Regions from separate parts of the Pseudoalteromonas sp. NZS11_1 genome, predicted to be linked through region 2. Evidence: predicted binding sites of a transcription regulator. Region 2 holds the regulator's gene; the other holds the start of a gene.

Region 1 (15,399 bases), on a different contig from region 2:
AATGAGGTACATGCTTTCCTTCAAGCTCAACTGTATCGCCAGTCTTAGGATTACGACCTGTGCGAGGAGCGCGGAAATGCAAAGAGAAACTACCAAAACCTCTGATCTCAATACGATCTGAAGTAGATAATGAGCCGGCCATTTGTTCAAGAATTTCTTTTACAGCATTCTCAACATCTTTCACTGGAACGTGTGCGTGTTGTTCCGCAAGTGTTTCTATCAGTTCTGACTTAGTCATAGCGTTTCCTTAAAAAGAGATATAGGAAGGGCAAAAAATGCCCTTCCAACTAAAAACTAATTATATATTAGTCTTTTTGTGCATTTGCGAAAGCAGCTGCCATTGCGTTTTCAAACACTGGCTCTTCTTTCTTAAGCTTCTCTAGTACTTCTTTCTCTTCTGCTTCGAAAAGAGCTTTTACAGATAAGCTTAAAGTGCGGTTCTTACGATCAACACCAACGTATTTAACTTCAATCTCGTCGCCTACAGAAACAACAGTAGTTGCATCTTCAACGCGTTCTTGAGCGATATCAGCTACACGGATGTAACCTTCAACGCCTTCGATAAGTTCAACAGTTGCGCCTTTCGCATCAACTTCAGTCACTTTACCTTTAACAATAGCACCTTTTTTGTTTGCATCAAGGTAGTTATTGAATGGGTCAGCTTCGATTTGCTTAACACCTAGAGAGATACGTTCACGCTCTGGGTCAACTTGCAATACGATAGCAGTGATTTCGTCGCCTTTCTTGAATTCACGTACAGCTTCTTCGCCAGGTGTATTCCAAGAAATGTCTGAAAGGTGTACAAGACCGTCAATACCACCGTCAAGACCGATAAAGATACCGAAGTCAGTGATTGATTTGATCTTACCAGTAACTTGATCGCCTTTGTTTTGTAGACGAGCAAATTCCTGCCAAGGATTAGCAATACATTGCTTAAGACCAAGAGAAATACGACGACGTTCTTCGTCAATTTCTAAAACCATAACTTCAACAGTGTCGCCTAAGCTAACAACTTTTGAAGGATGGATGTTTTTGTTAGTCCAATCCATTTCAGAAACGTGTACTAAACCTTCAACGCCTTCTTCGATTTCCACGAAACAGCCGTAATCTGTAAGGTTAGTAACACGACCAGAAAGTTTAGAACCTTCTGGGTAACGACCAGCGATAGCTGCCCATGGATCTTCACCAAGCTGTTTAAGGCCTAGAGATACACGAGTTTTATCTTTGTCGAATTTTAGAACTTTAACTGCGATTTCGTCGCCAACATTAACGATTTCTGAAGGGTGCTTAACACGCTTCCAAGCCATATCAGTAATGTGTAGTAGACCATCAACACCACCAAGGTCAACGAATGCACCGTAGTCAGTAAGGTTCTTAACGATACCTTTAACTTCTTGGCCTTCAACAAGGTTAGCAAGAAGCTCTTCACGTTCTTGTGAGTTTTCAGATTCGATAACTGCACGACGTGAAACAACAACGTTGTTACGTTTTTGGTCAAGCTTGATTACTTTAAATTCAAGCTCTTTGCCTTCAAGGTGAGTTGTGTCACGTACTGGACGAACATCAACAAGTGAACCAGGTAGGAAAGCACGGATTGAATCAACTTCAACTGTGAAACCGCCTTTAACTTTACCGTTGATAACACCAGTAACAGTCTCTTGCTCTTCACATGCTTTCTCAAGACGGATCCATGCTTCGTGACGCTTAGCTTTCTCACGAGAAAGAATAGTTTCACCGAAACCGTCTTCAATTGCATCTAGTGCAACATCTACTTCGTCGCCTACAGCAACTTCAAGTTCACCAGCAGCATTTTTGAACTGCTCTGCAGGGATAGCACTTTCTGATTTAAGACCAGCATCTACAAGTACAATGTTATTCTCGATAGAGATTACTGTACCTTTAACGATAGAGCCTTGCTCTGCTTCAAAACCCTTTAAGCTTTCTTCAAATAACTGCGCAAAATTTTCTGACATACGAATATACGTCTCATATATTAATACCAATAAGCAACCATGCTGCATGGGGTTGTTAAAATAGCACTGGCATCCTGCTGGCGCATAAAATGTGTTTAGCTTCGTTTAGGAAGCTTACCTTCAGAGATTGCAATATCCAATAAAGTTATTACCTTATCAAACACTTGCTGTGCATTGAGCTCGCTAGTATCAAGCTCAATAGCATCATCTGCAGGTACAAGCGGAGCAACGGCACGATTCATATCGCGCTCGTCACGAGCTTGAATGTCCTGTAATAGACCACTTAGTGTAACATCAAGACCGCGCGTATTCAACTCAACAAAGCGTCTACGAGCACGCTCTTCTGCACTTGCTGTTAAATATATTTTTAACGGCGCATCTTGAAAAACCACAGTGCCCATATCACGGCCATCGGCAATTAAGCCGTTTTCAGTGCGAAATGCACGCTGGCGACGTAATAACGCTTCACGAACGCGAGGTAATGCTGCAACTTTTGATGCTGCAGCGCCTACTTCTTCATTACGAATAGTAGTAGTTACATCTTCGCCTTCTAAAATAACTTTTCCTGCATTAGTTTGGCTATCTACCAAAAACTGCACATCTAAATTTGCAGCAAGAGGGACAAGCCCTTCTTCATTGTCTAATGCAATTTGGTGATGAAGTGCAGCTAAAGATAAAACGCGATAAATCGCACCGCTATCTAATACATCCCACCCTAACTTGTCGGCTAACAAGCGACAAACAGTTCCTTTACCTGAACCACTTGGGCCATCAACGGTGATCACGGGCATTAATAACGCCTGCATTTAAAACCTCCTGCAATGCACACCTAAATAAACCGCGACATTATACGTCAGTTATTAAAATATATCTGCTATTAGTGTGTAACTTTTGTAATTACTTCTAATTAGCTTATTCACTGACTGACGCTAAAACATTGAAAAATGTAGGAAATGTTTTATAGGTACACTTTGGATCATTAATCGTTATTGGCTTTCCACCAACGGCAACCATTGCAAAACACATGGCTATACGGTGATCGTCGTAAGTGTCTATTGCTACATCGTTGAAGTGTTTAGGCGGTGTAATTTCTATAAAGTCAGGCCCTTCTACCACTTCTGCACCTACTTTTCTAAGCTCAGTTGCCATCGCATATAAACGGTCTGTTTCTTTTACTCGCCAGTTATAAATGTTACGAATGGCAGTTGGGCCTTTAGCGAAAAGAGCAACAGTTGCAAGGGTCATAGCAGCATCAGGAATTGCATTAGCGTCAATATCTACGCCTTTTAATTCGCCTTTGCGAACAACTAAACGCTCATCATACCAATCGATTTTCGCGCCTACTTGCTCCATTACTTTAGCAAAGCCTATATCACCTTGAACTGATTTAGCACCCACGCCTTTAATTTCAATCTCGCCGCCAGCAATTGCAGCCGCAGCAACAAAGTAAGAAGCAGAAGATGCATCGCCTTCAACCATAATTCGTTCGAGTGATTGATACTGTTGACCACCTTTAACTTTAAAAGTTGCATAATCACTGTGTTCAACATTAACACCAAAACGTGCCATTACATCAAGCGTAATATCAATATAAGGTTTAGATACTAAAGTACCTTTAATCGTTATCGTTGTATCACCGCTAAATAATGGCGCTGCCATTAATAGAGCCGTTAAAAATTGACTTGAAATACTACCGTCAATTTCAACCTCACCACCTTTTATTTGACCACCTACAATTTTAAGTGGTGGATAGTCTTTGTGTTTTGTATAAGTAACATCACCACCAAGCGCTTGTAGAGCATCAACTAAGTGCCCTATCGGACGCTCTTCCATACGTGGCTCGCCTATTAGCTCATACTCACCAGCAACGGCAGCAAGTACAGCCGTTAAAGGTCTGTAAGCAGTACCCGCATTACCTAAAAACAATGGTTCGTTCGGGGTTTTAAACACACCACCAACTCCCTCTACGGTCGCTACAGTGTGTTCATCATTTAAAGTTACATTTACACCCAATAACTTTAAAGCACCCAGCATATGGCGTATATCGTCACTATCAAGTAAGTTCTCTACAACGGTGGTACCGTTTGCCAGTGCTGCTAATAATAAAATTCTGTTCGATAGACTCTTTGAACCTGGTAGGGTTACCGTGCCATTTACTTTAGAAATAGGTTCTAAACGGAGCTGCTCCATTAGCTGTGCTCCTTTGCAAATGCAGCCATAAAATCTACAAGTGCTTGAACACCTTCAAGAGGCATAGCGTTATAAATACTTGCGCGCATACCGCCCACAATTCGGTGACCTTCAAGTGCAAGTAAACCGGCCTCGCTTGATTGAGCAACAAATTTGCTATTTAAGCTTTCATCGTTTAACCAAAATGGAACATTCATGCGTGAGCGGCAATGTTTAGCGACTATATTGGAATAAAAATCTGAGTTATCGATAAAATCATACAGTAAATTTGCTTTAGCAATATTTTGTGCTTCCATGGCTTTTACCCCACCATTGCTTTCAAGCCATTCAAATACTTCAGCCGCTAAATACCAAGCAAAGGTAGGTGGGGTATTAAACATACTGCCCTGCTTTGCTTCAAGTGCGTAATCTAAAATACCGGGCTTTGGCAAACCTTCGCGCTCAAGTAATGTTTTACGAACAATAACAATTGATATGCCCGATGGACCGATATTTTTTTGCGCACCAGCGTAAATCAAATCAAATTTATTAACGTCTATCTCACGCGATAAAATAGTTGAAGACATATCAGCAATAATCGGAGCTGTTGGGTGGCTTGGTACATCAAAAATCTCTAAGCCATCGACAGTTTCATTAGGGCAATAGTGTATGTACGCAGCGTCTTCTGGTAATTCCCAGTCAGCAACGTCTTTAATTGAAAACTCACCATCAGCATCATTACGGACATCCGTAAAAGACGTTTGAGTAAACTTATTCGCTTCATCTCTGGCGCTTTTCGACCAAACGCCATTCTCACAATAAAACGCTGTTTTGCCTTCTTGGTGTAAGTTTAATGGCACAGCACTAAACTGGCCACGACCACCACCATGCATAAACAGCACTTCAAATTCATCACTAATATTCATTAGGCGACGAAGGCTAGCTTCACATTTAGCTGTAAGCGCTAAAAACTCTTTACTGCGATGGCTAATCTCCATCACAGACACACCTAGGTCTTGCCAATCTAGAAACTCTTTTTGCGCTTTTTTCATAACCGCTTGCGGAAGCATAGCTGGCCCCGCACAAAAATTATATTTACTCATTACCTTTGCCTCATTCCAGTAATTTAACTACTAAGCATGAACATTTAATACCAATCCGCTAAACCTTTAAAATTTAATGAATAATACCAATCCGCAATAATACTTAATCATTTTGCGGGGCTAAACGTGTCGCTACTTGCGTTAAAAAATTCTCATTTAGAACAACTAAATAGTGAATTTTTTGCCTAGCTATCAACACGTTTTTCCACCCTCAAAATAGATCTCTTAATTAAGCGAATTGGTATGAGTATAATTTCACACCCTATTAATTTTTTTCAACAACATTAAAAAAAGCGGCCAAGGCCGCTTTTTCAATATCAATTATTCTGAAGGAGGATTATCATCCGCTACTTCATCAATAACCGTATCTACTGTTTCAACGTCTTCAATACCAATTAAGTCACTTTCTGTAACTTCAATCTCTTCTATACGTTGTAAACCAACTACTTGCTCTCCGTCAATAGTTCTGATCAAAATAACACCTTGTGTGTTACGTCCAACCGTTGAAACTTCATTAACGCGAGTTCGTACTAAGGTACCACGATTCGAAATAATCATTATTTCATCGTTGTCATCAACTTGCACAGCACCAACAACAGCACCGTTACGTTCACTCACCTTAATTGATACAACACCTTGTGTTGCGCGGCTCTTAGATGGGTAATCTTCAAGTTGTGTACGCTTACCGTAACCATTTTCAGTTACCGTTAGAATGGCACCGTCAGTTTTTGGTACAATTAACGATACTACGCGTTGCTCGTCTGGCATTTTAATACCACGAACACCTGTAGCAGTACGACCCATTGGGCGAACACCTTTGAAGCGAATCTCAGGGTTACCTTCTTCGTCTAATACTGGGTTGCCGTTTTCATCAACAACTGTTGTTTCTTCAGCTTCTTTGAAGCGTACAACTTTACCTGCATCAGTGAACAACATAATTTCGTTGCTACCATCGGTAATATCAACACCAATCAAGCTATCGCCATCATTTAAGTTAACAGCAATAATACCGCTTGCACGTTGACGACTGTAAGCCGTTAATGGTGTTTTCTTAACTGTACCGAATGCAGTTGCCATAAAGATATATTTATCTTCTGCGTACTCGCGTACCGGCAATATAGCAGTTATACGTTCATCAGCTTCAAGTGGTAACAAGTTAACAATTGGCTTACCGCGCGCTGCACGACTTGCTAGTGGTAACTGATACACTTTAAGCCAATATAAACGACCGGCCGTAGAGAAACATAAAATAGTATCGTGTGTATTTGCAACTAACAGACGTTCAATGAAATCTTCATCTTTCATCTTCGTTGCTGACTTACCTTTACCACCACGACGTTGTGCTTCGTAATCAGACAATGCCTGATACTTCACATACCCTTCGTGAGAAAGCGTTACAACAACGTTTTCTTCAGTAATTAAGTCTTCAAGGCTGATATCGTGAGCCGCTGCATTAATCTCAGTACGACGTTCGTCGCCATACTGCGCTTTAATTTCAACTAGTTCGTCACGAATAACTTCCATTAAACGCTCAGGTGTTGCCAAAATATAAAGTAGCTCAGCAATTAACTCTAATAACGCTTGATATTCAGTTAAGATTTTTTCGTGTTCAAGACCAGTAAGCTTGTGTAAACGCAAATCTAGAATTGCTTGAGCTTGTTGCTCAGAAATATAGTATTGACCGTCGCGAATACCTAAATCATCAGCAAGCCAATCTGGACGGGCTACATTATCTTCGCCTGCTTTTTCAAGCATACCTTGTACATGACCTAATTCCCACGGACGTGCAGTTAAAGCAACTTTAGCTTCAGCAGGTGTAGGTGATTTACGAATAAGCTCGATAATTGGGTCAATGTTTGCAAGCGCAATTGCTAAACCTTCAAGCGTATGAGCACGGTCACGCGCTTTGCGTAAATCAAACACGGTACGACGAGTTACTACTTCACGGCGGTGAATAATAAACTCTTCAAGCATTTCTTTTAGATTAAAACACTTAGGTTGGTTGTTAATTAATGCAACCATATTCATACCAAACACAGTTTGTAACTGAGTTTGTGAATACAAGTTATTTAAAATAACTTCGCCTACGTCACCACGTTTAATTTCAATAACGATACGCATACCGTCTTTATCTGATTCATCACGTAGTGCACTAATACCTTCAATTTTCTTATCTTTAACAAGCTCTGCAATTTTTTCAATTAAACGGGCTTTATTAACTTGATAAGGAATTTCGTGAACGATGATTGTTTCACGGCCTGTTTTTTCATCGGTTTCGACGTCGGCGCGTGCACGCATGTACACTTTACCACGGCCAGTTAAATAGGCTTGTTCAATGCCTTTTTTACCGTTGATAATTGCAGCCGTTGGGAAATCAGGACCAGGAATATAATCCATTAACTCTAAAATAGTTAAATCAGGATTTTGAATAAGTGCCAAACAACCGTTCACAACTTCAGTTAAGTTATGTGGTGGTATATTTGTAGCCATACCTACTGCAATACCCGACGAACCATTCACTAATAAATTAGGGACTTTCGTAGGTAACACGTCAGGGATGAACTCAGTGCCGTCGTAGTTAGGAACGAAATCAACCGTTTCTTTTTCAAGATCGGCTAATAACTCATGCGACATTTTTGCCATACGTACTTCTGTATAACGCATTGCCGCTGCTGAATCACCATCAACCGAACCGAAGTTACCTTGGCCATCTACAAGCATATAACGTAGTGAGAATGGCTGAGCCATACGAACTATCGTGTCATAAACTGCACTGTCGCCGTGTGGATGGTATTTACCGATTACGTCACCGACCACACGGGCCGATTTTTTGTAAGGCTTGTTCCAGTCATTACTAAGCTCGTTCATTGCAAACAAAACGCGGCGATGAACAGGTTTTAAGCCGTCACGTACGTCTGGTAATGCACGTCCTACTATTACGCTCATTGCGTAATCTAAGTAGGAGTTTTTTAACTCGTCTTCAATATTGACTGGCAGAATTTCATTGGCGAGATCAGTCATTTGATATCACATTCCTTCAGTATCAGCTCTCAACAACCCGGTATTGGGTATTAAGAGTATTGTTATTATTTCTAACAGCCATGCTATCACAATTAATTTTAATTTACAGGCGCAAAACTTTGCGATTTATCAATTTAGCCCTATATAATGGCCTCAGATTGACGAGGAAGTATTTTATGACCGAACATCAAAATGTAGATCACGCAGAAATAGCAAAATTTGAAGCCATCGCTGAGCGTTGGTGGGACCTAGACGGAGAATTCAAACCTCTTCACGAAATTAACCCGTTACGTTTAGACTTTATAGCAAACAAAACGCAAGGCTTATTCGATAAAGAAACACTCGACGTTGGCTGTGGCGGCGGTATTTTAAGCCAAAGCATGGCGCGTATGGGTGCAAAAGTAACTGGCATCGATATGGGCCAAGAGCCTCTAACCGTTGCTAAGTTGCACAGTTTAGAAACTGGCGTAAATGTAGATTATATAAAAGTGCCTGCAGAAGAGTTTGCAACACAGTACCCTGAGCGCTTTGATGTAATAACGTGTATGGAAATGCTTGAGCACGTTCCCGACCCAGCATCTATCATTCATGCTGTAGCTGCACTTGCCAAACCAGGCGCGGACGTGTTTTTTTCAACCCTGAACAAAACACCTAAAGCATATTTATACGCGATTGTTGGCGCTGAAAAACTCTTAAAAATGGTGCCTGAAGGTACACACGACCATAAAAAGTTTATAAAGCCTGCACAGCTTATTGCATGGGCAGAGCAAGCCGGTTTAAAAGTTCGTGCAAGTACAGGGCTTTCTTATAACCCACTATCAAAGCAATATACGCTCAATAGTGACGTTAGCGTAAATTACATACTTTATTTTGAGAAGTTAGCTTAATGGCTAACTCTCAAGCCCCCCTACCCCTTATTGAGTACGATGCATTTTTATTTGATTTAGACGGCACCCTACTCGACACAGCTGATGATTTAGGTGCCGCTTTAAACGCAGTCCTTATTAGCAATAAAATAGAACCTGTTAGTAGTAATATATACCGTCCTGCGGCATCTAACGGCGCAGGCGCATTATTAGAGGCTGGTTTTAAAGAATTATGGGCTAAACAACCCCAAAGCGAGCTTATAAAGCAATTAGTTGACGAGTACGCCACAAACATAGCAAATCACACACGTTGCTTCAGCGGAGTTGAATCGTTACTTATCGCCCTTGATCAGAAAAAGATCAAATGGGGGATCATGACTAATAAACCAGGGTTTTTAACCGATCCTTTAGTGGCAGCTATTCCCGCATTAAAAAATGCCAGTGTAGTAATAAGTGGCGACACATTAGCTGAAGCTAAGCCATCACCTTTACCACTGCTACATTGTGCAAAGCTTATGCAGGTAGAACCAAGCCGTTGTTTATACATTGGTGATGCACAACGTGACATACAAGCAGGCAAAGCGGCAGGTATGCATACCGCAACGGCACTTTGGGGTTACATCCCAAGTAAAGATGAAGCGATAGGTTGGGAAGCCAATTTTAACTGGCAAAGCCCAATTGATGGTTTTAACCATATATAGTGCTATGTTAATTATTAAACACTATATATTGTGATTGTGTTAGTTTTCACACAAAGCTTGCTGATAAAAAAAGCAGTCAAAATTTATTTTTAAAATGAGTAAATTTAGCAGATCATTAGTTGATTTTTGCATATTTCAACTTAAATGATTGTTCGAAGGTGAGTGTCTACTAACACAAATGCGTTATCCCAAAGTTATCCACAAACAGGGGCAATTATGTCCCTTGCAAAACAACTCAGACCACACTATCTTGTGATCTCTAAATTGAACAACACCAGATATTGTGGCCAAATGTTATTCAATTAAATTCGCCAATACGGTGAAACCTATAATAAATGATTATGTACCTTGCTTCGGCGAGGCATAAAGCATTGGTCAAAATACATAATTCCCAAGGAATACAGGCAAATGAACCAACAGTTATCTGTAAGCAAACGTGACGGGCGCAAAGAGCCTCTTGATCTGGATAAGATCCATCGCGTTATTGAATGGGCCGCCGAAGGTTTAAGCAACGTTTCGGTTTCGCAAGTTGAATTAAAATCGCACATTCAGTTTTACGACGGTATTCGTACTAAAGACATTCACGAAACCATCATTAAAGCAGCAGCGGATCAGATTTCGAAAGAATCGCCTGATTATCAATACTTAGCGGCACGTTTAGCTGTATTCCATTTACGTAAAAAAGCGTATGGTCAATTTGAGCCACCACGTTTATTTGACCACGTAACAAAAATGGTTGGCGATAAACGCTACGATGCTCACTTATTAGTAGATTACACAGAGCAAGAATTAGACGAGCTTGATGCATATCTTGATCATTCTCGCGATCTTAACTTTAGCTACGCGGCTGTAAAACAGCTTGAAGGTAAGTATCTCGTTCAAAACCGTGTATCGGGTGAAATCTACGAAAGTGCACAGTTTTTATATATTTTAGTAGCAGCGAGCTTATTCTCTGACTACCCACGTGAAACACGCGTTTCTTACATTAAGCGCTTTTACGACGCAGTATCGTTATTTAAAATATCTCTACCAACGCCAATTATGTCGGGTGTACGTACACCTACTCGCCAGTTTAGCTCGTGTGTATTAATTGAATGTGGCGATAGCCTTGATTCAATCAATGCAACGTCGTCAGCTATTGTTAAATACGTTTCACAACGCGCAGGTATTGGTATTAATGCTGGTCGAATTCGTGCGCTAGGTAGCCATATTCGTAACGGCGAAGCGTACCACACAGGTTGTATTCCTTTTTATAAGCACTTTCAAACAGCTGTTAAAAGTTGTTCGCAAGGTGGTGTACGTGGCGGCGCTGCAACATTGTTCTACCCGCTTTGGCACCTAGAAGTAGAAAACCTACTTGTACTTAAAAATAACCGTGGTGTAGACGACAACCGCGTTCGTCACCTAGATTACGGCGTACAGTTTAATAAACTAATGTACTCTCGTTTAATTAAAGACGACTACATTACGTTATTTAGCCCATCAGATGTGCCTGGTCTTTACGATGCATTTTTTGAAGACCAAGCTGAGTTTGACGCGCTTTACGTAAAATACGAACAAGACGAATCGATTCGTAAAAAACGCATTAAAGCGATTGAGCTTTTCTCTATGTTTGCGCAAGAGCGTGCAAGTACAGGTCGTATTTATTTACAAAATGTGGATCACTGTAATACACATAGCCCGTTCATTGCTAAAGTTGCGCCTATTCGCCAATCTAACTTATGTTTAGAAATTGCATTGCCAACTAAGCCACTTAATAACGTAAATGACGAAGAAGGCGAAATTGCCCTTTGTACACTGTCTGCGTTTAACTTAGGTGCAATAGAATCACTTGATGAGCTTGAAGAGCTAGCTGAACTTGCAGTACGCGCACTTGATAACTTACTTGATTTCCAAGACTACCCAGTACCAGCTGCTAAAAATGCAACTATGGGTCGTCGTACACTTGGTATAGGCGTGATTAACTACGCATACTACCTAGCTAAAAACGGTAAGCGTTATTCAGATGGCAGCGCAAATGCACTGACTCATAAAACATTTGAAGCGATTCAATACTACTTGATGAAAGCATCAAACGAGCTTGCTAAAGAGCGTGGTGCCTGTCCTAAGTTTAACGAAACAACGTATTCACAAGGCATTATGCCAACAGATACGTACAAACGTGATTTAGATAAAATTTGTGATGAGCCACTTCATCTTGATTGGGATACACTGCGTGCAAATATTAAAGAGCACGGTATGCGTAACTCAACACTAAGTGCGTTAATGCCATCAGAAACATCGTCGCAAATCTCTAATGCAACAAATGGTATTGAGCCACCACGTGGACATATTAGCGTTAAAGCAAGTAAAGACGGTATTTTAAAGCAAGTTGTTCCTGAGTATGAGCGTTTAAAAGATCAATACGAGCTACTGTGGGACATTCCATCAAACGATGGTTACTTGCAGCTTGTTGGTATAATGCAAAAATTTGTAGACCAAACCATTTCTGCAAATACAAATTATGATCCAAACAAGTTCGAAGGCGGTAAAGTACCTATGCAAGTCTTATTAAAAGACTTATTAAGCGCGTACAAACTAGGTGTTAAAACCTTGTACTACCACAATACTCGTGATGGTGCCTCAGATATGCAAGAAGATACTCCAGAAGTGGAAGATGATGATTGTGAAGGCGGCGCGTGTAAAATATAACTGCTGATTTTTATTTTAAGCGGGCATTAAGCCCGCTTTTTCTGATAGTTTTTTGAGTGATAAACATGTCTTATACTACTTTTAGCCGAAACCATAATAACCAAATGCAAGAGCCAATGTTTTTTGGCCAAACTGTAAACGTATCTCGTTACGACCAACAAAAATACCCAATTTTTGAAAAATTAATCGAGAAGCAACTGTCTTTCTTTTGGCGTCCTGAGGAAGTAGATGTAAGTAAAGACCGTTTAGACTTTCAAGCGTTACCCGATCACGAAAAGCATATATTTTTAAGTAACCTAAAATACCAAACTCTACTTGATAGTGTGCAAGGTCGCTCGCCAAACGTTGCCCTACTTCCTATTGTATCGCTACCAGAGCTTGAAACATGGATAGAAACGTGGGCATTTAGTGAAACAATTCACAGCCGCTCATACACGCATATTATCCGTAACGTAACACAAGCACCTGAACTTATTTTTGATGACATTGTTAGCAACGATAAAATTAGCGAACGTGCTGATGCCGTAACTAAATACTACGACGACTTAATCAACTCTGTATCGCTTTACAACTTATACGGTGAAGGCAAACACGAGATTAATGGTAAAACCGTTATCGTGAATTTGTTTGAGCTTAAAAAGAAACTTTACCTTGCAATGATGTCGGTAAATATTCTTGAAGCGATTCGCTTTTACGTAAGTTTTGCATGTTCGTTTGCATTTGCTGAGCGCGAATTGATGGAAGGTAACGCTAAAATCATCAAGCTTATTGCGCGCGATGAAGCACTTCACCTTTCGGGTACTCAGCATATTTTAAACATTATGCAAGACGGTAAAGACGACCCAGAAATGGCGATTGTTGCTGCTCAGTGCCGCGACGAAGCGATTAAAATGTTTGTTGATGCTGCAGAGCAAGAAAAAGAGTGGGCTGAGTATTTATTTAAAGATGGTTCAATGATTGGCTTAAATAAACATATTTTATGTCAGTACGTTGAATACATTACCAATGCACGTATGACTGCGATTGGTTTGCCAGCACAGTTTGAAAATAACAGTAACCCTATCCCATGGATAAACTCATGGTTAGTGTCTGATAACGTGCAAGTAGCGCCTCAAGAAGCAGAAATTAGCTCATACCTTGTTGGTCAAATAGACTCTCAAGTTGATGCATCAGAATTTGGTGATTTTGATTTATAATGAGTGACAAGTCTACTGCAAGTGTAACACTTGCAGAAAACAGCCAGTGTATAGAGTTTACCGCTGGCTGCCCTTCTCTTTTACACTGCTTAGAATCCATGAAAATAGACGTTGCATTCCAATGCCGCGAAGGCTACTGCGGCGCTTGTAGGGCAACGTTAGTATCAGGTAACGTTGAGTACAACGAAGAGCCACTTGCGTTTGTGCGCGAAGGCGAAATACTGTTGTGCTGCTGTAAACCCAATGGCAATGTAAGTATTAATCTGAAATAAGATTAATACTTACATATACCGTTTATTAAGCGCATCAATACTGTGGAACAAACCGGTAATGCCCTGTAATTTTGTAATCAAAAAGCATGTCACTTTTTTGCGGCCCACGCCCAATATTATGCACAATAAGCGGATTATCTGTATCTTGAGATGATTCATTAATCACCATGCCTATATGAGGTAAATTACCTGGTAACATCCACGTTACTATATCGCCGGTTTTATAATCACTCACTTTGTTGGATTTACTTAATACGTTTGCATGGCGCTCAAAGTAAGCTTGTAAATTTGGAACACGTCGGTGGTCTATATTTTTATCAGGCTTACTTAAACCCCAAATACGTTTAGATGGATACAGTGTAAAGTTATTTTGCATGTCTTCATGCACGAGTTTCTGTAAATCGATGCCTAACTTTCTGTAACTTCTGATTATAACGTCGGTACATACCCCAATATTTTTAGGCACATCACCACCTGGGTAAGCAATTGAGTGATAAGCCCCATCGTAGGTAATATTGTGTTTTGTTCGCTCGAGTAAGGCTGATACTATACCTTTTTCAAACGTTACAGCTTGTGCATCAATACACATTAAAGTAAAAAAGCATCCTAACGTTTTGTTCATATAAATTCCTTTAAAATTCTGCGCTAATTACAGAGTATGAGTTACATATTTTGGCACATCTATTTTTTACCACGACTAGCAAATTGATCATCAAGCGGGTATGCCATCTTTTCGAGCGGAGCATGGTGATATCCCTCTCGTTGAATTTCACTAATGTAACGAAGCATAAATGCGTTAGCGCCAAGCTCAAGCCACTGCGCAACATGAACAAGTTCATGAAAATGGACCCTTAAATTAGTAGCGACGTGGGGAAGTATATAATAAGTATATTTATACGTTATACCCGCCGCGTCCATATTGACAAAATCACCTAGGCCCATTTCTCGCAGACCCGCAAAGTCTGGCTTTGGTATTTGGTCTACAACAACGTAATACGCGTTTTTTAAAAGCTCGGTAGGATAAAACCCATAAAATTCATTACTGAATTTATCACAACTCACTTTTTGACTACTGTATTTTAAATTTGTAGCGTCAATCCAATTTTCTATTTGTTCTAGCACAGCTCCTCTCCTAAAGTACAAATGCAACACACCATGTGTAAACCTTAATCTAATATTGTAGTAAGTTTTTTAACCAGCACTTTTAGTATTAACACCTCGCAACTAGCGAAGAAAATAGAACGCATAGAGTATCTAAACAAAAAGCTCTAAATCAAAATTATCATATAAGCATAACCAGTCTATAAACAGTAAAAACCTTTTTTATACTTTTTAAAGTGTTATTATTTGTAACTAAAACAGTAACACTTAAAATCATATATAATTTTACTAATACACTCTTTCGCA
Region 2 (15,399 bases):
CCGTCATCTTTGTAATCAATAGTTAAGTTAGTGTCATCAGCGCTTATTTTAATATCCATTACACCGTTGCTTTTACCTTCAAAGCCATGAATAAGTGAGTTCATAATTAGGTTAGTAAAAATTTGGCTTATAGCCCCTGCAGGTAGATTTAAAACTAAATCATCAGGACATTCTAATTTTATAGTATGGGATGTCTTTTTTAGTTTTGGGTGCAGTGAGCGTATTACTTCGTTAGTGTAATCTTTAAAGTTAATGGTTCTTACTGCTTCACTGGCTTGATCGACCGCTATTTGTTTAAAGCTAGCAATAAGCTCCGAAGCTCTATCTAAGTTAGTGGTTAGTAAGCTTGTGCTTTGCTTTGCCTCGTTAATGAACTCTTCTAGTGCTTTTGGCGAAAGTGTTTTTTCGGTATAAGCATTTTCGAGTTTATTTAAGCGTTCTTGTAAAAATGATATTGCCGTTACACCTATCCCTATAGGGGTGTTTATATCGTGTGTAATACCTGCTACAAGTCCGCCTAGCGCAGCCATTTTTTCTGTGCCTAGTAAACGTTCCTGTGCAAGGCTTAACTCTTCTATATAGCGCTGAGATTCAGTTTGCTTTGTAATTAACTCTAGCTCTGTGCTGCGGCGTAAGTCTACTTCTTCGGTGAGGACAATTTTTTGCTTTTCGAGTTCGTATTTTTGCTGCTGTAAATCCATCATTGCTTGGCTTAAGTTGGATGTTTTACGGGCTACGTCTTGTTCAAGTTGTATGTTGTGTTGATCAAGCTTTTCGTTACTTATAATGAGTTCTTTTTGGGTGTGTTCAAGCTCTTTTCTATACTGAACCACTTTATCTATTAGTTTGTTAAATGACTGCTCCATCACTTTTAGTTCATTATGTTCTTCTGTTTCTATTTCTATATGTTGACCTTCTAGCTCGTCTAGCTCTAAATTTTCTAGTTGCTCAGTGAGTTCTGCTAAAGGGTCTGTAAGAAGTTTTCTAAATGCCATTAAAAATAAGATGATCAAAAAGGTGGTTTTAATCATCGCATTACCAATCAAAAAGTAGATTGATACCATAATGCGGCTAAAAACAACTTCTCGACTTGAGAATAAGGTAACGTCACCAACTTGAGTAGCACGGCCTGAAAATTCAAAAATAAGTGGAAAGGTATAACCAAATAAACCCGATTTTGCGTCTTCTAAAATAACCTCTTCTTGTACTAACTGTTGGTTATATAGCTTGTGTATATCAAGAGAGCGCCCTAGCTGTGAAATAATTTCGCCGCTGTCGTCTCGAACAATAATCCCTTCAATCATGGGAATGGCGAGTAAACCTTCTGCTGTTGTAATTGTTTGCTTGGTATTAAGCTCCCAAATTGCACGTGTTAAGCTGCGACTAAAGGTTTTTTGTAAGGTACTAAGTTCATCGCGAATATAGTCTTTAGTATTGACGTATTCAGCAAGCACTTGTCCACAGGTCACTACAAAGGTAAGCAAAAAATAGACGGATAAAACGCTAGTCAGTAGCTTCTTAGAAAGACTTTTTTGTAACATGAGTGACTTGTTCATCCTTTATTATTTTTGTAACGTTACGATAGTAATTTAAAAGTTAGTCAATAAACCTCTAAAAATAAATAAAAAAGTTAAAATTTAATAAGATAAATCCAAAAAGTGAGCGTGTAGTATAAAAGTATTTAAACCAAGGTATAAATTAATAAATTCGTTATCTGTTATGTATTGTAGGCTTAATTAGTATTTGCTTTGGCTAATTATATCTTAAACGGATTTATTCTATATTTATCATTGTATTAAATTATTAATGCGCTGAGTGCTTGGAGGCGTGTTAAAGTGTCTAAAATGCAATGGAAGGCATTATTTTAATAACCTTTTAATAACTTTGATGGTTGTGTAGTAGTAAACATGATGAAATTTTCGATATTAGTCTGTGACGATTCTGCAGTTGCCCGTAAACAAGTCGTGCGGTGTTTAAATGAATGTATAGACGCTCAAATACAACAAGCTACAAATGGAGCGCACGCTCTAGAACTTTTACGAGCACAAAGCTTTGATTTATTGTGCTTAGATCTCACCATGCCCGAAGTTGATGGTATACAAGTACTCGAGACTATAAAAATAGAAAAAATAGAGTGCTTTGTTTTAGTTATTTCTGCCGATATACAAGAGAAAATGAAGCAACGAGTCGCACAACTTGGCGCAATAGACTTTATCGATAAACCTATCAATAAATCTAACTTAAACGAAATATTGCATAAATTTGGCATTCATTAGGTTTTTTCATGTTAAAAAAGGCTGTTTTATCTTTTAATTTAGGGTTGACAGCATAGCCTTTGTTAAGGCAGTCTTAACATATGAAAACAATTAATCGCGTACTGACCATTATTATTACAACCATCATTCTTACTGGATAGTGGCATAGGTCGGTGCAACAAATTTAAAGGCCTGTGTTCACTTAGAACACAGGCCTTTTTTCGTTTTATGGGATGAGGAACATAAACAATGCGAGTTTTAAAATTTGGTGGGTCTTCGCTTGCCGACTATGCATGCTTACAACAGGTAGCTCAGCTAGTTAAAGCACAATTAAAAGATGAAATGCTTTTGGTACTTTCTGCTCCAGGTGGAATGACCGATTCGCTAGTTGCACTTGCAAGTGCTGCAGAACAAGGCTCTGACTTTTCGCAGCAATGGCAAGCATTAGTTAGCCGCTGTGAAGGTTTGAAAGCTGACGTTGAAAAAAGTGGTGTAGTAGTTACAAGTTGGCCAAACTTAGGCGAGCTTAAAAATAAACTAGATGGCGTATCACTTATACAATGTTGCCCTGATCAAGTTCGCGCATTTGTAATTAGCTTTGGAGAGCGCGTTAGTGTTTCTTTAATGCAGGCTTTATTGAACTCGCACGATGCAAGATACTTAGAAGCAACAAGCTGTATCGCTTCAACTGGCGGTTATATCGACGCCGAGGCTGATTTAGTAACAAGTAAAGCGCGCTTTCAAGCTGTGCTTAAAGAAAGCCCTGCAACTATCTATATCATGCCTGGTTTTACAGCGAGTAATGACAAAGGTGAACTTACAACGCTTGGCCGTAATGGCTCAGACTACTCAGCAGCCATTGCTGCGGCATGTTTAGAAGCTGAGATTTGCCAAATTTGGACTGACGTTGATGGTGTATACAGTGCTGATCCTCGTTATATTAAAAAAGCGACTAAAGTAGATTTTTTATCTTATAAAGAAGCGATGGAGCTTTCTTACTTTGGTGCAAAAGTACTTCACCCTAAAACAATTTTACCGTGTGCTAAAGCAGGCGTGCCGTGCGAAATTAAAAATACGCATAACCCAGACGCACAAGGCTCATTAATTGGTAACGATTATTCATCAGATGAGCCAGTAAAAGCGCTTTCGAGCCTACAAGACCTTGCAATGCTAACTGTCTCAGGGCCAGGCATGAAAGGCAAAGTAGGTATGGCGTCTAAGGTATTTAACGCGCTTGCTCACGATAACGTATCAATTGTATTGATCACGCAGTCATCATGCGAATTCAGCATTAGCTTTTGTGTACACGAAACAGACCTAGCACTTGCACTTGATGCGCTACAAACTGCATTTGAGCTTGAATTACAAGCAGGGCTTATTGAGCCTGTACAAGTGCAGCGCAATTTAGCCATTGTTACTTTAGTGGGCGATAACATGCGCGCGCACCGTGGCTTAGCGGCTAAGTTTTTTGCATCGCTTGCACAAGCGCAAGTAAATATTGTGGCAATTGCACAGGATTCTACAGAAAGTGCTATTTCAGCAGTAATTGATGGCGAACTTTGTAACGACGCCGTAAAAATATGTCATGAAAACTTTTTCACGCATGTGCCGTCAATTGATGTGTTTTTACTAGGTTGTGGCTTAGTAGGGCAAGAGCTTATTAATCAGCTTGAGCGCCAACAAGCGTGGCTGGAAAAACGTAATATTAAACTTAACTTGTATGGTGTTGCTAACTCTCGCCAATTACACCTTGATAGTGAAGGTATTGCTTTTGGTGATTGGCAGCAAAAATTGGCCTCATCCGAGCAGGCGTTTGATTTAAAACTAGTAGAGCAGTTTGTTAAGCAAAATCATTTAGTAAACCCTGTGCTTGTTGATTGTACGTCGTCGGATGCACTTGCTGCGCAGTATGTAGACTTTTTAAATGCAGGTTTTCATGTGGTTGCTGCCAATAAAAAAGCAACAACAAGCTCATACACGTATTACCAAGATTTAATTGCAGCAACGCAAAAGAATAATCGTAAATTTTTGTACGAAACGAACGTTGGTGCAGGCTTACCAGTAATCGACAACTTACAGTCATTATTTGGTGCCGGTGATGAGTTATTAGAGTTTAGCGGTATTTTATCAGGCTCACTTTCGTATATGTTTGGCGCACTTCAAGATGGTTTATCACTTTCTGAGGCAACAATTAAAGCCAAAGAAAGTGGCTTTACTGAGCCAGATCCTCGTGATGATTTATCGGGTACCGATGTAGCACGTAAGTTATTGATCATCGCTCGCGAAGCCGGTATGAAATTAGAACTAAGCGATATTGAAGTTGAGTCTGTATTACCACCAGGTTTTGCACAAGGTGATAGCGTTGATGAGTTTATGGCAAAACTACCAAGCTTAGATGCTGATTTTAATGACCGCATTCAAAGCGCTGCGAGCGAGGGTAGGGTACTTCGCTATGTAGGCACAATTAAAGAAGGCCACTGTAAAGTAGGTATTGAAGCGGTAGATGCAAAGCATGCGCTTAGTGTCATTCGTGATGGTGAAAACGCACTGGCTATTTTAAGCCAATACTACCAGCCACGTCCGTTTGTAATTCGTGGTTATGGCGCCGGCTCGGAAGTAACAGCCGCGGGTGTATTTGCTGATATTTTAAAAACGTTATCGCGCTAGGAGCTCGTTATGATTGAAGTATATGCTCCGGCGTCTATTGGTAATTTTGCAGTGGGTTTTGATGCACTTGGCGCAGCGCTTGCGCCAATTGATGGCAGTTTATTAGGCGATGTAGCCGTTGTAAGCGCAGCACCAAGCGACGAATTTATTTGCACAGGCGAGTACGCTCACAAGTTACCCAGTGATGCTAATGAAAATTTAGCGTACCAGTGTTTAGTGCATTTTAGAGCGCATGTTGCGCCTACTATGCCAAGCGTAAAGCTCGAGCTTAAAAAGAACTTACCAATTGGCTCAGGGCTTGGCTCTAGTGCGTGTTCGGTAGTGGCTACCTTTGCTGCCCTTGATAAGTTTGCACAAACTAATTTAAGCCAGGTTGAGCTAATTGAGCTTATGGCTGACTTTGAAGCTGTGGTAAGCGGCGGTCGTCATTACGACAACATTACGCCATGTTATTTAGGTGGTTTGCAGCTAACGGGTGATTTAATTCCTGATAAATCGATTGCACTGCCGGTTGATGAAAACTGGTATTACGTAGCTGCATTTCCTGGTTTTTCGCTAAATACAGCAAAAGCGCGTTCTGTTTTACCAAAAGAGTTGAGCATGCATGCAAGTGTTGAGTTTGCTCAGCGTTTGTCGGCATTTAGTAGCTTACTGTTAACTAGCCGTTTTGACGATGCGCTAAGCATAATGAAAGATGAAATAGCAGAACATTACCGCGCACCGCTTATAAAAGGTTTTAGTGAAGCCAAAGCAAGCTTGCCAGCACTGGGCGCTGAAATAGTCAGTATTTCGGGCGCAGGACCAACCTTATTTAGTGTGTGTAAAACACTTGAAGCTGCACAGCAATGCGCGCAGTGGTTAGAAACCAATTACATTAACGAGCAAGGCTTTTGCCACATTTGTAAATTAGATAACGACGGCACGCGTCAATTAACAGTTTTATAGGATAGTTAGTCATGCAATTACATAATTTAAAAGATAGCTCACAAAAAGTGTCGTTCGTTGAAGCCGTAAAAACAGGTTTGGGTCGTAACCAAGGTGTGTTTTTCCCAGAATCACTAGCCCCACTGTCCGATGTTGATGCATTGCTTGATATGGACTTTGTTACGCGCAGCGGCAAAATATTATCTCACCTAATTGGTGATGAGTTACCAAGCGATACCGTGGCACAAATGGTTAAAAATGCATTTAACTTTCCAGTAAAGCTGGTGGAAGTTGAAGAGAACACATACTGTTTAGAACTGTTTCATGGTCCTACACTTGCGTTTAAAGACTTTGGTGGTCGCTTTATGGCAGAGTGTTTAACGCAGTTTAATAAAGACGAGAAAGTAACTATTTTAACAGCAACATCGGGCGATACCGGTGCAGCTGTAGCGCATGCTTTTTACAATAAACCAAATATCGATGTTGTTATTTTATACCCTAAAGGCAAAATTTCACTTGCTCAGCAAAAGCTATTTACTACGCTAGGTAACAATATTCATTGTTATGCAGTTGAGGGCAGCTTTGATGATTGCCAAGAGCTAGTTAAAAATGCCTTTTTAGATGAAGAAGTTAAATCAACACTTGGGCTTAACTCAGCTAATTCAATTAATATTAGCCGTTTAGTTGCTCAGGTTTGTTACTACTTTGAAGCCATTGCACTGCTACCAAAAGAAAAGCGCGCAACAGCGCATATATCAGTGCCAAGTGGTAATTTTGGTAATGTGTGCGCCGCAATGATTGGTGCGGTTATTGGTTTACCTGTTGGCAAATTAAGTGCAACAACAAATCAAAATGATACTGTGCCGCGCTTTATGCTTGATAAAAACTGGACGCCAAACGCAACGCTTGAGTCGCTTTCAAATGCGATGGATGTAAGTAAGCCAAACAATTGGCCGCGTGTACAAACAATGTTAGATAATAACTGGTTTAGCTACGATAATTTTTATTCAACAAGCGTAAACGAGCAAGACACGCAAGCCGTGATGAAAAAAATTCAACAAACTGGCTATGTTGCAGAGCCTCATACTGCTATTGCTTACCAAGGTCTTGTTGAAAATCGTGCACCTGGTGCAGCGGGTATCTTTTTAGCGACAGCTCATCCTGCTAAGTTTAAAGAAAGCGTAGAGGGTATTCTAAATATTGAATTAGGTATGCCAAAACCACTTGCTGATGCACTAGCAAAACCATGCCTAGCAAGCGATATGAACGCCGATTACGACGCGTTACGTACCGAAATGCTCGCTAAATTAGGCTAAGTTAAATTAAAAGGAAAAGCGGCTTGAGCCGCTTTTTTTATAACTTTATACGGATGAATACACTTAGTTATATTTACTAATTAAATGTAGTAAATATAATTCATTTAAAATTATTATGGCTTTATAAAAAAATATCATCTTAAAAGAGCTGTGAAATAGTTTCAATCCCTGTTTAAATATCCTCAACTTAAGAGCGTAGGCAAAGAGTCGTTTAAAGCGTACAATAAAGCCTCTAAAAAACACCATACACGTTGCCCTAGGAGACCCCAATGTTAGAACGTAGCATGAATATTTCGGATTTTGATCCAGAGTTATTTGACGCGATAACCAAAGAAACTGCTCGCCAAGAAGAGCATATCGAACTAATCGCTTCAGAAAACTACTGTAGCCCACGCGTACTAGAAGCGCAGGGTTCACAGCTTACAAACAAATACGCAGAAGGTTACCCAGGCAAACGTTATTATGGCGGTTGTGAGCATGTAGATGTTGTTGAGCAATTAGCAATTGACCGTGCTAACGAATTATTTGGTTCTGACTACGCAAACGTACAGCCACATGCTGGTTCGCAAGCTAATGCAGCTGTTTTTCTAGCATTATTAGACGCTGGCGATACTGTATTAGGTATGAGCTTAGCTCATGGTGGTCACTTAACTCACGGTTCTCACGTAAGCTTCTCTGGTAAGCTTTACAATGCAATCCAATACGGACTAGATGAAGCAACTGGCGAAATTGATTACGCACAAGTTGAAGCACTAGCACTTGAGCACAAACCAAAAATGATTATTGGTGGTTTCTCAGCGTACTCAGGTATTGTTGATTGGGCTAAGTTCCGTGAAATTGCTGACAAAATCGGTGCTTATCTGTTTGTTGACATGGCTCACGTTGCGGGTTTAATTGCGGCAGGCGTTTACCCAAGCCCTGTTCCTCATGCACACGTTGTAACTACAACTACGCATAAAACACTTGCAGGCCCTCGTGGTGGTTTGATTATTTCTGCATGTGGCGATGAAGCAATCTACAAAAAGCTTAACAGCGCTGTTTTCCCTGGTGGCCAAGGCGGTCCTTTATGTCATGTTATTGCAGCAAAAGCAGTGGCATTTAAAGAAGCACTTCAACCAGAGTTTAAAGTATACCAAACACAAGTTGTTAAAAACGCAAAAGTAATGGTTGCTGTAATGCAAGAGCGCGGCTACAAAATCGTTTCTGACAAAACTGAAAACCACTTATTTTTACTTGATTTAATCGATAAAGATATCACTGGTAAAGATGCAGATGCTGCCCTAGGCAACGCTAACATCACAGTTAATAAAAACTCAGTACCGAACGATCCACGCTCACCATTTGTAACATCTGGTTTGCGTATTGGTTCTCCTGCAATTACTCGCCGTGGTTTTACTGAAGTAGAATCAAAAGAGCTTGCTGGCTGGATTTGTGACGTACTAGATAACATCACTGATGAATCTGTACAGGCGCAAGTTAAAGAAAAAGTAAAAGCAATTTGTGCAAAATTACCTGTTTACGCTTAATTGCATAAGCGGCAGTAATTTAGAGCACATAAGCCCTAATTTTTGCTAAGATAAAAGACCGCTATTTAGCGGTCTTTTTTGTTTTAAAACGGAAGTACCGAGCTATGCATTGTCCATTTTGTACCGCAAAAGATACTAAAGTTATTGACTCACGCCTTGTTGGCGGAGGCCATCAAGTTCGCAGGCGTCGTGAGTGTAACGACTGCCACGAGCGCTTTACTACATTTGAAGGCGCTGAACTGGTTATGCCTCGTGTTATTAAACAAGACGGCAGCCGCGAACCATTTAACGAAGATAAATTATTAAATGGCTTAAATCGCGCACTCGAAAAACGCCCAGTGAGCACAGAGCAAGTAGACGAAGTAGTGAATATAATAAAATCGCAACTACGCGCAACGGGTGAGCGAGAAATTTCAAGCCATTTGGTGGGTGAATGCATTATGGAAGCCCTCAAAAAGCTCGATAAAGTAGCGTACGTAAGGTTTGCCTCTGTTTATCGCTCGTTTGAAGATATACGCGAATTTGGCGAAGAAATTGCCCGCTTAGGGGAGTAATACCAATTTTATTAAAAACATGATCATTCTATCGCATTAAATAGCGCACTCACTGCGTTAAAAATTATTTATATAGAACAACTATATGTCATAATTTTCGCCTTGTTATTGCGCTATTTTCTTAGCGCTATAATAGACCACTTATTTAACGCAATTGGTATAATAAATGCTGAACCAAGTTCCTTTTACCGAACATGATGAAATGTATATGGCACGCGCCATAGAGCTTGCCAAAAAAGGCCGTTTTACTACCACGCCTAACCCTAATGTTGGCTGTGTATTAGTTAAAAATAATCAAATAATTGGTGAGGGTTTTCATCAATTAGCTGGTCAAGGTCATGCTGAAGTAAATGCACTGGCAATAGCTGGCAATAATGCAAAAGGTGCAACGGCTTATGTAACGCTTGAACCGTGTAGTCATTATGGGCGTACGCCACCGTGTGCTGAAGGCTTAAAAAAGGCGGGCGTTGTAAAAGTAATCGCCGCTATGGTTGATACAAACCCACAAGTTGCAGGCAAAGGCCTTAAAATACTGAGCGATGCCGGTATTGAAGTTGCTTATGGATTACTTGAATCACAATCTCGCGCACTTAACGTTGGCTTTTTTAAGCGAATGGAACAAGGCTTACCTTATGTGACCTGTAAAATGGCAGCAAGCATAGATGGTAAAACAGCGCTTAAAAATGGGCAAAGTAAGTGGATCACAAGTCCCGCTGCTCGCCAAGACGTACAATTATATCGAGCGCAAAGCTGCGCTATTTTAACCGGTGCCGATACCGTGTTAGTAGACGATGCTAAACTTAATGTGCGACTAAGCGAGTTGCCTTGCACGCTACCTACCGATTTACCGCTTCGCCAGCCCGTGCGTGTTATAATTGATTCACAGAATCGTTTAACGCCCAACCTTGCTTTATTTAAAATCCAAAGTGATGTAATAATATTTACGACTAAGGTTGATAAATCACTGCAATGGCCGCATTTTGTAAAGCATATTGAAGTAAGTGAAAGTAACGGCAAAGTTGATTTACAGGCTGTTTTAGAAAAGCTTGGGCAACTGCAGTTTAATAATGTTTGGCTTGAGAGCGGAGCAACACTTGCTGGTAAAATGACAGAGCTTGATTTAGTTGACGAGTTTGTTTTTTATTTGGCGCCTAAATTAATGGGCCATGATGCAAAAAGTTTAGTTAATTTTCCTGAATTGACGAGTATGCAAAACACCGTTGATTTAACATTTAATGAATGTGCGCGCATTGGTGACGATTTACGTATCACCGCGTTAAAAACTCATTAAAATCACTTAATAAAAAGAGTAGCGCTATGTTTACTGGGATAATAGAAGCCACAGGCAAAATTGCTTTATTACAAAAAAAACAAGGCGACTTAGCCATTCGTATCCAAAGTGCTGACCTTGATATGGAAGACGTAAAGCTAGGCGACAGCATTGCAACCAATGGCGTTTGCTTAACCGTAGTTGATAAACATATTGACGGTTTTAGTGCTGATTTATCTAACGAGACGATTGGTTTAACCGGTTTTGCTCACTATGCTTTAGGGCAAACGGTGAATCTTGAAAAAGCCATGCAACCTGTTTCGCGTTTAGGCGGTCATTTAGTATCTGGCCATGTTGATGGCATAGCAACTATTACAAGCATTACAGCAAACGCTCGAGCAACAGAATATTGGCTTACAACCGAAGAAAATTTAATGAAATACATCCCGTACAAAGGTTCGGTATGTATTGATGGTATAAGCCTGACAGTAAACGCTGTAGAAGGTAATAAATTCAAATTAACAATTGTCCCACATACGAGTGAGCAAACCACAATTGCTCACTTTAAAGTAGGCACTCAAGTTAATTTAGAAGTCGATCAAATTGCACGTTATTTAGAGCGCCTTATAAAAGGTGCAGAGCAACCAACGGGCTCTGATATTTCGATGAGCTTACTCGCTAAAGCGGGTTTTATTAAATAACGAAACAGATAACTTATACGAGCAAATTTATGAATTTACACAGCGCACAAGAAATCATAGACGACATTAAAGCCGGTAAAATGGTTATTTTAATGGATGATGAAGATAGAGAAAATGAAGGTGATTTAATTATCGCCGCAGAGCATATTAGCGCAGAGGCTATTAATTTTATGGCCACTCATGGCCGTGGCTTAATTTGTTTAACTATGACGCAAGAGCGTTGTGAGCAACTTGATTTACCTTTAATGGTTAAAAATAATGGTGCTGCATTTTCGACTAACTTTACAATGTCGATAGAAGCATCAAAGGGTGTTACTACAGGTATTTCAGCAGCAGATAGAGCGCGTACAGTGCAAGCGGCTATAGCTAAAGGCGCAGTACCAAGTGATATTGTTCAGCCTGGTCATATTTTTCCAATTATGGCACAACCTGGCGGCGTATTAACTCGCGCAGGACATACTGAGGCTGGCTGTGATTTAGCGCGTTTAGCTGGGCTTGAAGCATCATCTGTTATTGTTGAAATACTTAATGCCGATGGCACCATGGCGCGTCGCCCTGATTTAGAAGTTTTTGCGAAAGAGCATGATATTAAAATTGGTACTATTGCTGATTTAATCGAATACCGTAACTTAAATGAAACAACAATTGAGCAAGTTGCAAAATGTAAGTTACCAACTATTCACGGTGAATTTGATTTAGTTACTTACAAAGACACAATTGACGGCCAATTACATTACGTATTGCTTAAAGGCGATATAAAAGAGCAAGAACCGACAAATGTACGTGTACATTTGCAAAGTACCTTTAACGATATCCTACTTTCAGATAGAAGTGCTGACCGTAGTTGGGGCCTTTCAGAAGCAATGGCTTATATCGCTAAAAATGAAGGTGCTTTAGTTATTTTAGGTAAGCAAGAAAGCACTGAAGAGTTAGAGGCAACTGTGAAAGCATTTGCAGCAGCTGATGCTGGCGAAAGCGTTACGCCACGTAAATTCAAAGGTACCTCTCGTACTGTTGGCGTAGGTTCGCAAATACTTGCAGATCTTGGAATTAAACAAATGCGATTAATGAGTCGCCCTAAAAAGTACCATGCACTTTCGGGCTTTCATTTAGAAGTTGTTGATTATGTTGAGCCACAATAAGCATCACGCTTAAACTAGGCTATTATTTTATTTTTATGGTATGATGCGCAGCAATTTTTGCGCAATCGCAACCGCTTGAACTTATTTTTAGGGTTATCAAATGAAAATTATTGAAGGTAGTAAGTACGCTCCTGGCAAAAAGTTTGCCATTGTCATTTCTCGTTTTAATGACTTTATCGGTAGCAGCCTCCTTGCAGGTGCTGTTGATGAGCTAAAACGCACTGGTGGCGTATCTGATGACGACATTACCGTTATTTATGTACCAGGCGCGGTAGAATTACCTTTAGCGGCTAAACGCGTTGCGGCAAAAAAAGAGTATGATGCAATCATCGCATTAGGCGTAGTGATCAGAGGTGGTACACCACACTTTGACCTAGTTGCTGGCGAATCAAACAAAGGTCTTGCGCAAGTATCACTTGAGTATGATATCCCGGTTGCATTTGGCGTATTAACCACAGAAAGCATTGAACAAGCAATTGAGCGTGCTGGCACCAAAATGGGCAATAAAGGCGGCGAAGCTGCTTTAGGCGCGCTTGAAATGGTTAATGTGTTAGATAAAATTTAAGTTTAAGGAATTTTTGTGAAACCAGCAGCAAGACGTAAAGCACGTATCTTAGCACTCCAAGCCGTTTATTCTTGGCAAATAAGTGGCAATTTAATTGCCGATATCGAACAACAAATGTTGATCGAAACAGACGTTACTAAAATTGATGTTGAATACTTTAAAGATTTAGCGACGGGTGTTGCTGTAAATTATAAGCAACTAGACGAAGCTGTATCACCACATTTAACACGTCCGTTTAATGACTTAGATATGGTTGAGCGCGCAATTTTACGTTTAAGCAGCTATGAGCTTAAGTTCCGTGAAGATGTACCTTATAAAGTTGCTATCAACGAAGGTATTGAGCTGGCCAAAATATTTGGCGCTGAAGACAGCCATAAATTTGTAAACGGTGTACTTGATAAAGCTGTTAAGCATTTACGCAAGTAAGTAAACCGTTAAAGAGGGGAGCCGGCATAGGCCGGCTTTTTTGTGTATGAAGGAATTTGAATTAATTAACCGCTACTTTAAAGGTCGCGGGATCACCCGTCGTGATGTAAACCTAGGTATAGGGGATGATTGCGCTTTAGTAACCGTTCCACAAAACTGCCAACTTGCCGTTACAACAGATACTCTTGTTGCTGGCGTACACTTTTTTGATGATATTTCCCCTCGTGCATTAGGTCACAGAGCGCTTGCTGTTAATTTAAGTGACTTAGCGGCAATGGGCGCTGAGCCAACATGGGTTTCAGTTGCGTTAACCTTGCCAAGTATTGACCCACAGTGGATTGAAGAGTTTACTGAAGGCATGCATGAAATTGCAGAATACTTTAATGTGCAAATTATAGGTGGCGATACCACGCAAGGCCCATTAACTATCACTATTTGTGCAAAAGGGACTGTACCAGAAGGTACTGCACTTCGCCGTAGTGGTGCGAAAGTGGGTGATTGGATTTATGTTACAGGTCCGCTAGGTGACGCTGGACTTGCAATTGAGTCTCGCAAACAAGGTATAAGTATTGAGCCAGAACATTTAAAGTACTTAAATAAGCGCTTTGACTTTCCAACACCGCGTGTTGCTGCAGGACAGGTATTGCGAGGCCTTGCATCATCGGCTATTGATGTATCGGATGGTTTAATTGCTGATTTAAGCCATATACTTGATATGTCGCAAGTAAATGCAGTTGTGAATATTGAAAGTATTCCGACTTCAGATGCAATGCAAGCAAGCCTTGATTTTAATCAGCAGCTGCCATTTATTCTCAGTTACGGTGATGATTACGAATTAATTTTTACTGTACCTGATAGCAATAAAAGTATGCTAGAAATAAAACTACGCCAGTATGGTGTAGATGCAACATGCATAGGCCAAATCAAAAGTGGCGATGGTCAAATTGAACTTTTACACAACGGTGAAAAGTTTGATTTTAAGCAGCAAGGTTTTGAGCATTTTGCAAAGGAGCTGGTTTGAACAAAAACCGAAAGTTTAATTTAAAGCGCCCACATCAGTTTTTTGGTTTGGGTTTTGGTACTGGGTTAGCCCCTAAAGCACCTGGTACATTTGGCACTTTTGCTGCACTGCCATTCATTTTTATGACTATGTATTATCCGCTATGGTTGCAAATTGTATTTGCCGTAGTGATCAGTATATTTGGTATATGGGCCTGCGGTAAAACGGCTGATGATTTAGGCGTGCACGACCATCCTGCTATTGTATGGGATGAAGTGGCAGGCTATTACATTACAATGATTGGTGCAGCACTTAGCTGGCAAACATTACTCGTTGGTTTTTTGTTATTTCGCTTTTTTGATATAGCAAAACCTGGCCCAATCCGTATGCTAGACAAACGAGTACATGGTGGTTTAGGTATTATGGCCGATGATATACTTGCGGGCGTTTTTTCGCTTATATGCTTACAGGCGCTAATAAAAGTGGGTTTACTACCCTTTTAATTTTTTATATTTGATTTGTTTAACTAGGTGGCAGCAATATGATGCGATTTTTACTGGTTTGTGTACTGATGTTGTGCGCGACACCAAGTTGGGCTTCAATTAGTGATTACGTAGTTAAGCAATGGAATATAAAAGATGGTCTACCTTCGCAATCACTTAAAAGCGTAGTACAAGACCAGCAAGGCTATATGTGGCTTGGTACTCAGTTTGGCTTAAGCCGTTTTGATGGCACAACGTTTACAAACTACAACACGCAAAATAGCCCGTTCTTGCCTAGTAATGGTATTAATAAACTTTTAGTCGATTCTAGTGGCTTATTGTGGGTAGGTACTAAAAGTGGCTTGGTAGTTATTAATCCTGCCACATTTGCAGCACAAGAGTTTAATATTAAAGGTCCAGTAAGAGATATTCTTGAGGACTCTAAAGGCAGCATATGGATTGCGGCTAATGGTTTATACTATGTAGATAGAGGGCAAGTTGATTTACGCACTCAAGTAAATGGTCCCCTACCTATTGTTAATGCTACCGTAATTACCCAAATTGTTGGCTC

What was found. The regulator NrdR, encoded in region 2, represses ribonucleotide reductase genes. The targets are predictions, from matches to a motif close to AAACACNANATNTNGTGTTT.
Region 1: nrdA (class 1a ribonucleoside-diphosphate reductase subunit alpha) is a predicted target of NrdR. The motif match lies at 10,103-10,122, and genes of this name have one in related genera.

The regions. Positions count from the first base shown of each region.
Region 1 covers NZ_JADYXK010000007.1:42,153-57,551, forward strand. The annotation lists gene ihfB (integration host factor subunit beta) at 1-238, opposite strand, end outside; gene rpsA (30S ribosomal protein S1) at 306-1,973, opposite strand; gene cmk ((d)CMP kinase) at 2,069-2,779, opposite strand; gene aroA (3-phosphoshikimate 1-carboxyvinyltransferase) at 2,886-4,163, opposite strand; gene serC (3-phosphoserine/phosphohydroxythreonine transaminase) at 4,163-5,245, opposite strand; gene gyrA (DNA topoisomerase (ATP-hydrolyzing) subunit A) at 5,567-8,266, opposite strand; gene ubiG (bifunctional 2-polyprenyl-6-hydroxyphenol methylase/3-demethylubiquinol 3-O-methyltransferase UbiG) at 8,443-9,153, shown strand; gene I6F44_RS07525 (HAD family hydrolase) at 9,153-9,833, shown strand; gene nrdA (class 1a ribonucleoside-diphosphate reductase subunit alpha) at 10,242-12,524, shown strand; gene nrdB (class Ia ribonucleoside-diphosphate reductase subunit beta) at 12,590-13,720, shown strand; gene yfaE (class I ribonucleotide reductase maintenance protein YfaE) at 13,720-13,992, shown strand; gene I6F44_RS07545 (DUF1287 domain-containing protein) at 14,027-14,581, opposite strand; partial or broken gene I6F44_RS07550 (hypothetical protein) at 14,642-15,114, opposite strand.
Region 2 covers NZ_JADYXK010000026.1:37,154-52,552, forward strand. The annotation lists gene I6F44_RS16050 (sensor histidine kinase) at 1-1,541, opposite strand, end outside; gene I6F44_RS16055 (response regulator) at 1,908-2,276, shown strand; gene thrA (bifunctional aspartate kinase/homoserine dehydrogenase I) at 2,505-4,922, shown strand; gene thrB (homoserine kinase) at 4,932-5,867, shown strand; gene thrC (threonine synthase) at 5,879-7,162, shown strand; gene glyA (serine hydroxymethyltransferase) at 7,432-8,688, shown strand; gene nrdR (transcriptional regulator NrdR) at 8,793-9,242, shown strand; gene ribD (bifunctional diaminohydroxyphosphoribosylaminopyrimidine deaminase/5-amino-6-(5-phosphoribosylamino)uracil reductase RibD) at 9,409-10,533, shown strand; gene I6F44_RS16090 (riboflavin synthase) at 10,560-11,213, shown strand; gene ribBA (bifunctional 3,4-dihydroxy-2-butanone-4-phosphate synthase/GTP cyclohydrolase II) at 11,243-12,355, shown strand; gene ribH (6,7-dimethyl-8-ribityllumazine synthase) at 12,456-12,920, shown strand; gene nusB (transcription antitermination factor NusB) at 12,936-13,346, shown strand; gene thiL (thiamine-phosphate kinase) at 13,393-14,367, shown strand; gene I6F44_RS16115 (phosphatidylglycerophosphatase A family protein) at 14,364-14,849, shown strand; gene I6F44_RS16120 (ligand-binding sensor domain-containing diguanylate cyclase) at 14,888-15,399, shown strand, end outside.